2 regions of the Ensifer adhaerens genome follow, and region 2 is predicted to be linked to the other one. Evidence: riboswitches for the same ligand, from Rfam matches in the RefSeq annotation. Region 2 holds a riboswitch; the other holds the start of a gene.
What was found. Region 2 has a riboswitch for S-adenosylmethionine ahead of metA (homoserine O-acetyltransferase MetA). Riboswitches for the same ligand answer to the same signal wherever they lie in the genome.
Positions count from the first base shown of each region.

Region 1: another riboswitch for S-adenosylmethionine. It lies ahead of LAC81_RS00750 (O-succinylhomoserine sulfhydrylase); the one in region 2 lies ahead of metA (homoserine O-acetyltransferase MetA).

Region 1 is NZ_CP083349.1:161,844-165,239, reverse strand. Features, by position in the region: gene LAC81_RS00765 (transporter substrate-binding domain-containing protein) at 1-484, opposite strand, end outside; tRNA gene LAC81_RS00760 (tRNA-Gly) at 626-700, opposite strand; gene LAC81_RS00755 (2'-deoxycytidine 5'-triphosphate deaminase) at 783-1,880, opposite strand; SAM riboswitch at 1,955-2,033, shown strand; gene LAC81_RS00750 (O-succinylhomoserine sulfhydrylase) at 2,079-3,263, shown strand.
Region 2 is NZ_CP083349.1:3,598,419-3,601,814, forward strand. Features, by position in the region: gene LAC81_RS17585 (AAA family ATPase) at 49-888, shown strand; gene LAC81_RS17590 (NUDIX hydrolase) at 885-1,337, shown strand; SAM riboswitch at 1,575-1,652, shown strand; gene metA (homoserine O-acetyltransferase MetA) at 1,714-2,640, shown strand; gene LAC81_RS17600 (vWA domain-containing protein) at 2,647-3,396, shown strand, end outside.

The DNA.
Region 1 (3,396 bases), 750 kb from region 2:
CCGCCACGACCCCAACCGCTTTTTTCCTGAGATCCTTTGGACCCGTCACGGCGCCAGCTGCCTTGGCGTTGATGGCGAACCGGGCGGGCAGCCGCATGAAGGCGCGCGAAAAGCCGAAGCGCTGGCGCAGCTCAGGGCCGACGGCGATGCCGGCGGCGACCGCTTCGCCCTGCCCCTGTTCCAGCGCCGGCAGGAGTTCCGCATAGGTCACGGCCTGGATCTGGCATTTGGCTTCGATGTCGAGCTCGCGGCAGATCTCGCGCACCAGATCGACGTGAAAGCCGGAGAGCTTGCCGGACTGGTCGATGAAATTGAACGGTGGAAAGTCCACCGTCGTCAGGAAACGCAGACGCGCCAGACCCGTGAGATCGGGCTTGGCGATGCGTTCGCGCGCATCGAATAGGATCGGCAGATCCTTCGGCTGCGCCGCCAACGGCGTTGCGATCAAGGACGCGCAGAGAGCGAACAGGGAAAGAAATCTCATGGGCAGCGGGCCGGCATGTCTCATGTGGCAGGGGCGGCCCTTAGAACCGCGGGATGATTCATCGAGCGGTAAAGTAACCGCCATCAAGGCAACTGGCCATAGGCCTCGCGCGAACGCGGCAAGAGAGGCTTCAGGAAGAATTGGAGCGGGTGATCGGGATCGAACCGACGACATCAAGCTTGGGAAGCTGGCGTTCTACCACTGAACTACACCCGCGATGCCTGCGAAATTTCCCGAACCGAGACGATCTGTCAAGGACCCTTGCGCGGTATCGCACGAGGGTCCCACGCAAAATCTCCTACTCGGCGCGGAAATGCTTCGAAAGCTTCAGGCCTTGCGCCTGGTAGTTGGAGCCGACGCCTAGACCATAGAGGCCCTCAGGACGTTCCAGCATGTGTTCATAGACGAGACGGCCGACGATCTGCCCGTGCTCGAGGATGAACGGCACCTCGTGGCTGCGCACCTCCAACACCGCGCGGCTGCCGGTGCCGCCGGCGGAGGCATGGCCGAAGCCCGGATCGAAGAAGCCCGCATAATGCACGCGGAACTCACCCACCAGCGGGTCGAACGGGGTCATCTCGGCGGCATAGAGCGGCGGCACATGCACCGCCTCACGCGAGACAAGAATGTAGAACTCGTCCGGATCGAGGATCAGCTCGTCGCGTCCACGGCTGTAGAGCGGCTCCCAGAAGTCGAAGATCGCGTGCTGCGCCTTCTTGTCGACGTCGATGACCGCGGTGTGATGCTTGCCGCGGTAGCCGATCAGGCCGTCCGGGCCAGTACCCTTGAGATCGATCGACAGCGCGATGCCGCCACCGCTGACATTCGGGCGCTCACTCGCCACCAGCACGTCGCTTTCATGCAGCGCGAGCAACTCCTGCTCCGACAGCAGCGACTGGCCCATGCGGAAGCGGATTTGCGAGAGCCGCGAACCGCGGCGCACGACGATCGGGAAGGTGCGTGGGCTGATTTCGAGATAGAGGGGACCGCTGTAGCCGGCCGGAATCTTGTCGAACTCCTGGGCGCGGTCGGTGATGACGCGGGTGAAGATGTCGAGACGGCCGGTCGAGCTCTTCGGATTGGCCGAAGCCGACATGTCCGAAGGTAGCGCCAGGCTCTCCATCAACGGCACGATGTAGACGCAACCGGTCTCCAGCACTGCGCCATCGGTGAGATCAACCACGTGCAGCTTCAAGCGGTCGAGCTTGTCCGCGACCAGATGGGACGGGCCGGGCATGAAGCTCGCGCGAACGCGGAAAGCCTTGGCGCCAAGACGCAGGTCGAGGCTTGCCGGCTGGATCTGATCGGCATCCAACGGCCTCTCGCTCTTCAGGCGCCCCGTTTCGAACAGCGCGGCAATCGCGCGGTCGGCCAAAATCCCAGTGTCGCGGCCCATTGCAGTCCTCTTTTCAGTTGCGAGACAAAACCAAACTACGGGAATTGACGCAAGCGCACCCTAGCAGTATTGAAGCTTTATCCCGTGGTGATTTGGCCGGTCGGCTTGCAGCCACGTTAAACAAGTAGCTAAAAAGGCCGGGTGTCAAACCGGCCCGTTTTCGCGGCCGGTTTTTTTGTTTTTGAAAGTGATCGTCACATGAGCAAAAACTGGCGCCCTGCAACGCAACTTGTTCACGGCGGAACCACCCGCTCCCAGCACGGAGAAACCTCCGAAGCGATCTTCCTCACCCAGGGCTTCGTCTACGAAACATCCGAAGCGGCAGAAGCCCGTTTCAAGGGCGAGACCGAAGGCTTCATCTACGCCCGCTACGGCAGCCCGACCAATGACATGTTCGAAAAGCGCATGTGCATGCTGGAAGGCGCCGAAGACGCGCGCGCCACAGCCTCCGGCATGGCTGCCGTTTCCGCGGCGATCCTTTGCCAGCTGAAGGCCGGCGACCACATCGTCGCTGCCCGCGCCCTCTTCGGCTCCTGCCGCTGGGTGGTGGAGACGCTGGCGCCGAAATACGGCATCGAATGCACGCTGATCGACGGCCGCGACCTCGCAAACTGGGAAAAGGCGATCCAGAAGAACACCAAGGTCTTCTTCCTGGAAAGCCCGACCAACCCGACCCTCGAAGTCATCGACATCGCCGGCGTCGCCAAGCTCGCCAACCAGATCGGCGCCAAGGTCGTCGTCGACAACGTCTTCGCCACGCCGCTCTTCCAGAAGCCGCTGGAACTCGGCGCCCATATCGTCGTCTATTCCGCCACCAAGCATATCGACGGCCAGGGCCGCTGCCTCGGCGGAGTCGTGCTTTCCGACAAGGAATGGATCAACGAGAACCTGCACGACTACTTCCGTCATACGGGCCCGGCGATGTCGCCGTTCAATGCCTGGACGCTGCTGAAGGGCATAGAGACTCTGCCGCTGCGCGTGCGCCAACAGACGGAAACGGCCCGCCGGGTCGCGGACTTCCTTGCGGAGCAGCCGCAGGTGGCCAAGGTCATCTATCCCGGCCGCAAGGATCACCCGCAGGCCGACATCATCGCCAAGCAGATGACCGGCGGCTCCACGCTCGTCGCATTTGAACTGAAGGGCGGCAAGGACGCGGCCTTCGCGCTGCAGAACGCGCTGGAGATCGTGCGCATCTCCAACAATCTCGGCGACAGCAAGAGCCTGATCACCCATCCGGCGACGACGACGCACAAGAACCTGACGGACGAAGCCCGCGAAGAACTCGGCATTTCCGCCGGTACCGTGCGCTTCTCGGCCGGCATCGAAGACAGCGACGACGTCGTCGAGGATTTCGCCCGCGCGCTCAAGGCCGTCAAAGCCTGAGGCAACGAAAGATGCGGCCGCCGCGACAGGACGGCGGCCGTCGATCCCCCGCGGCACTCATGCTCCGGCAGCGCTGCCATCCAAGGTGGCGTTACCAGCGGTGTCGAGGGCTCAAACAGCCGATCGGGATTCC
Region 2 (3,396 bases):
CGGTAGTCCATGGACTTCGCAGACGAGATGCTGAAACGGAAGACGCACATGCAATTCGAGGGCACCGCCGACTATATCGCCGACAAAGACCTGATGATCGCCGTCAACGCCGCGATCCGGCTGGAGCGGCCGCTGCTGGTCAAGGGCGAGCCCGGCACCGGCAAGACCGAGCTTGCCCGCCAGATTGCCGCAGCCCTTGGCCTCGAATTGATCGAATGGAGCGTCAAGTCGACGACCAAGGCGCAGCAGGGCCTCTACGAATACGACGCTGTCTCCCGCCTGCGCGACAGCCAGCTCGGCGACGAGCGCGTCAACGAAGTCCGAAACTATATCCGCAAGGGCAAGCTCTGGCAGGCCTTCGAGGCGGACCGCCGCGTGGTGCTTTTGATCGACGAGATCGACAAGGCCGATATCGAGTTTCCGAACGACCTGCTGCAGGAGCTCGACCGCATGGAATTCCATGTCTACGAGACCGGCGAGATGATCGGCGCCCGCCACCGGCCGATCGTCATCATCACCTCCAACAACGAGAAGGAACTGCCGGACGCCTTCCTGCGCCGCTGCTTCTTCCACTATATCCGCTTCCCGGACGCAGACACGCTCGCCCGCATCGTCGAGGTGCACTATCCCGGCATCCGCAAGACGCTGCTTTCAGCAGCGCTTGCCGCCTTCTACGACATACGCCAGGTGCCGGGCCTGAAGAAGAAGCCGTCGACATCAGAAGCGCTCGACTGGATCCGCCTGCTCGTCGCCGACGAAGTCGATCCGGCTGATCTGAGAGCCGATCCCAAGACCATGCTGCCGAAGCTGCACGGCGCGCTCCTCAAGAACGAACAGGACGTGCACCTCTTCGAGCGCCTCGCCTTCATGGCGCGCCGCGATCAATGACGCCCGACGCCCACAAGGTACTGATCTACGCCACCTGGCGAGAGCAGCTGCTGGTGTTCGACGAACCGGACTTTCCAGAGATCGAGCTGCAGGTACCCGGCGGTACGATGGAGCCGGGCGAAAGCCCGGAGACATCGGCCATACGAGAGTTTGTCGAGGAAACCGGGCTGACGCCGCCGGAGGCACTCACCCATCTCGTCACACAGGACTACCGCTACCCGAAGGACGGCAGGACGATCTGCCATCGGCGACACTACTTTCACGTCGCTCTCGCCGGCGAGCAGCGCCAGACTTGGGTGCATCAGGAAACGACGCCCTATGGCGGCGGTGAACCGATCCGCTTCCGGTTCTTCTGGCTCGGCCTCGACGAGGCTGACCGCCGGCTCGGTTATGGCATGCGGGACGCCTTGGATTTTCTGCGAATCCAGCGGATTGGCCCCTCACCCTAACCCTCTCCCCGCAGGCGGGGAGAGGGGACGCGACTTGGCGCAAGGTCACCTCAAGACGCTGCCGCCCGACGTGTGTGCTGTGAGCTGTTAGGTGGTATACGCCAACTGGGAAACGATCGGGCGCCGCAAGGCCCCTTCTCCCCTCCTGCGGGGAGAAGGTCGCGGCAGCGGGATGAGGGGCGGCCGGCCAAAGCACCCGAATCGTTTTTCTTGACCCCTGCATCCCACTCGCGCTATCAAATTCTCCGTGGTGATTTGGCCGGCCGGCTTGCAGCCACGTTAAACAAGTCGCTAAAGGGCCGAGGAAAGTTGGATTTCCGAGGACCGGTCGCGATCAATCGCCGCCGGTTTTTTTGTATTGATCGAGTGGAAGCCCATGCCCATCAAGATTCCCGATACGCTGCCCGCTTTCGAAACCCTCGTACATGAGGGTGTGCGGGTGATGACCGAGACTGTGGCGATCCGACAGGACATCCGCCCGCTCCAGATCGGGCTCCTGAACCTCATGCCGAACAAGATCAAGACCGAGATCCAGATGGCACGCCTGATCGGCGCCTCGCCGCTGCAGGTGGAATTGTCGCTGGTGCGCATCGGCGCCCACCGGGCGAAGAACACCTCGGAAGATCACCTGCTTTCGTTCTACGAAACCTGGGACGAGGTGAAGGGGCGCAAGTTCGACGGCTTCATCATCACCGGCGCGCCGGTCGAGACGCTCGAATACGAAGACGTCACCTATTGGGACGAATTGAAGCGTATCCTCGACTGGACGGAGACCAACGTCCATTCGACCCTCAACGTTTGCTGGGGCGCGATGGCGGCGATCTACCATTTCCACGACGTGCCGAAATATCCGCTGAACGAGAAGGCCTTCGGCGTCTACCGCCACCAGAACCTCAACCGCTCCTCGGTCTATCTCAACGGCTTCTCCGACGATTTCGCCGTCCCCGTCTCGCGCTGGACCGAGGTCCGCCGCGCCGACATCGACAAGGTGCCGAGCCTCGAAATCCTGATGGAATCGAAGGAGATGGGCGTCTGCCTCGTACACGAGAAGAAGGGCAACCGGCTCTACATGTTCAACCACGTGGAGTATGATTCGACCTCGCTGTCGGACGAATACTTCCGCGACGTGGATGCGGGCGTGCCGATCAAGATGCCGCACGACTATTTCCCGCATAACGATTCGACTCTGCCGCCGCAGAACCGCTGGCGCAGCCATGCGCATCTGTTCTTCGGCAACTGGATCAACGAGATGTACCAGACGACGCCCTATGATCTCGCGGAGATCGGCACCGGAAAACGCTGAGGTCAGATGTTCATCCCCTTCTTCCTCGAACTGAAGGCAGCGAAGGTCCCGGTCACGCTCCGGGAATTCCTGTCGCTGATCGAGGGGATGGAGGCGGGTATCGCCACCTTCGACGTCGAAGCCTTCTACTACCTAGCCCGCGCGGCGCTGGTAAAGGACGAACGCCATATCGACCGGTTCGACCGGGTGTTCCAGCACTGCTTTTCCGGCCTTGAAGCCGTCAACCCGATAGAAGCGGGTGAAGAGGCTGTCATCCCCGAGGACTGGCTGCGCAGGCTCGCGGAAAAACATCTGACCGAGGAAGAGAAGCGCCTGATCGAATCGCTTGGCGGTTTCGACAAGCTGATGGAAACCCTACGCCAGCGGCTGCGCGAACAGCAGGGCCGGCATCAGGGCGGCTCGAAATGGATCGGCACCGCCGGCACCTCGCCCTTCGGCGCCTATGGCTACAATCCCGAGGGCGTCAGGATCGGCCAGGACCAGTCGCGCCACCGCCGCGCCGTCAAGGTCTGGGACCGGCGTGAGTTTAGGGATTATGACGACACGGTCGAACTCGGTACCCGCAACATCAAGGTCGCACTGAAAAGGCTCCGGCGCTGGGTGCGCCAGGGTGCCGCCGACGAACTCGACCTCTCCGGCACGATCCGCGCCACCGCCGAACACGGCTACCTCGACGTGGTGACGAGGCCGGAGCGCCGCAATGCGGTAAAGCTTCTGATGTTCTTCGACATCGGCGGCTCGATGGACGATCATATC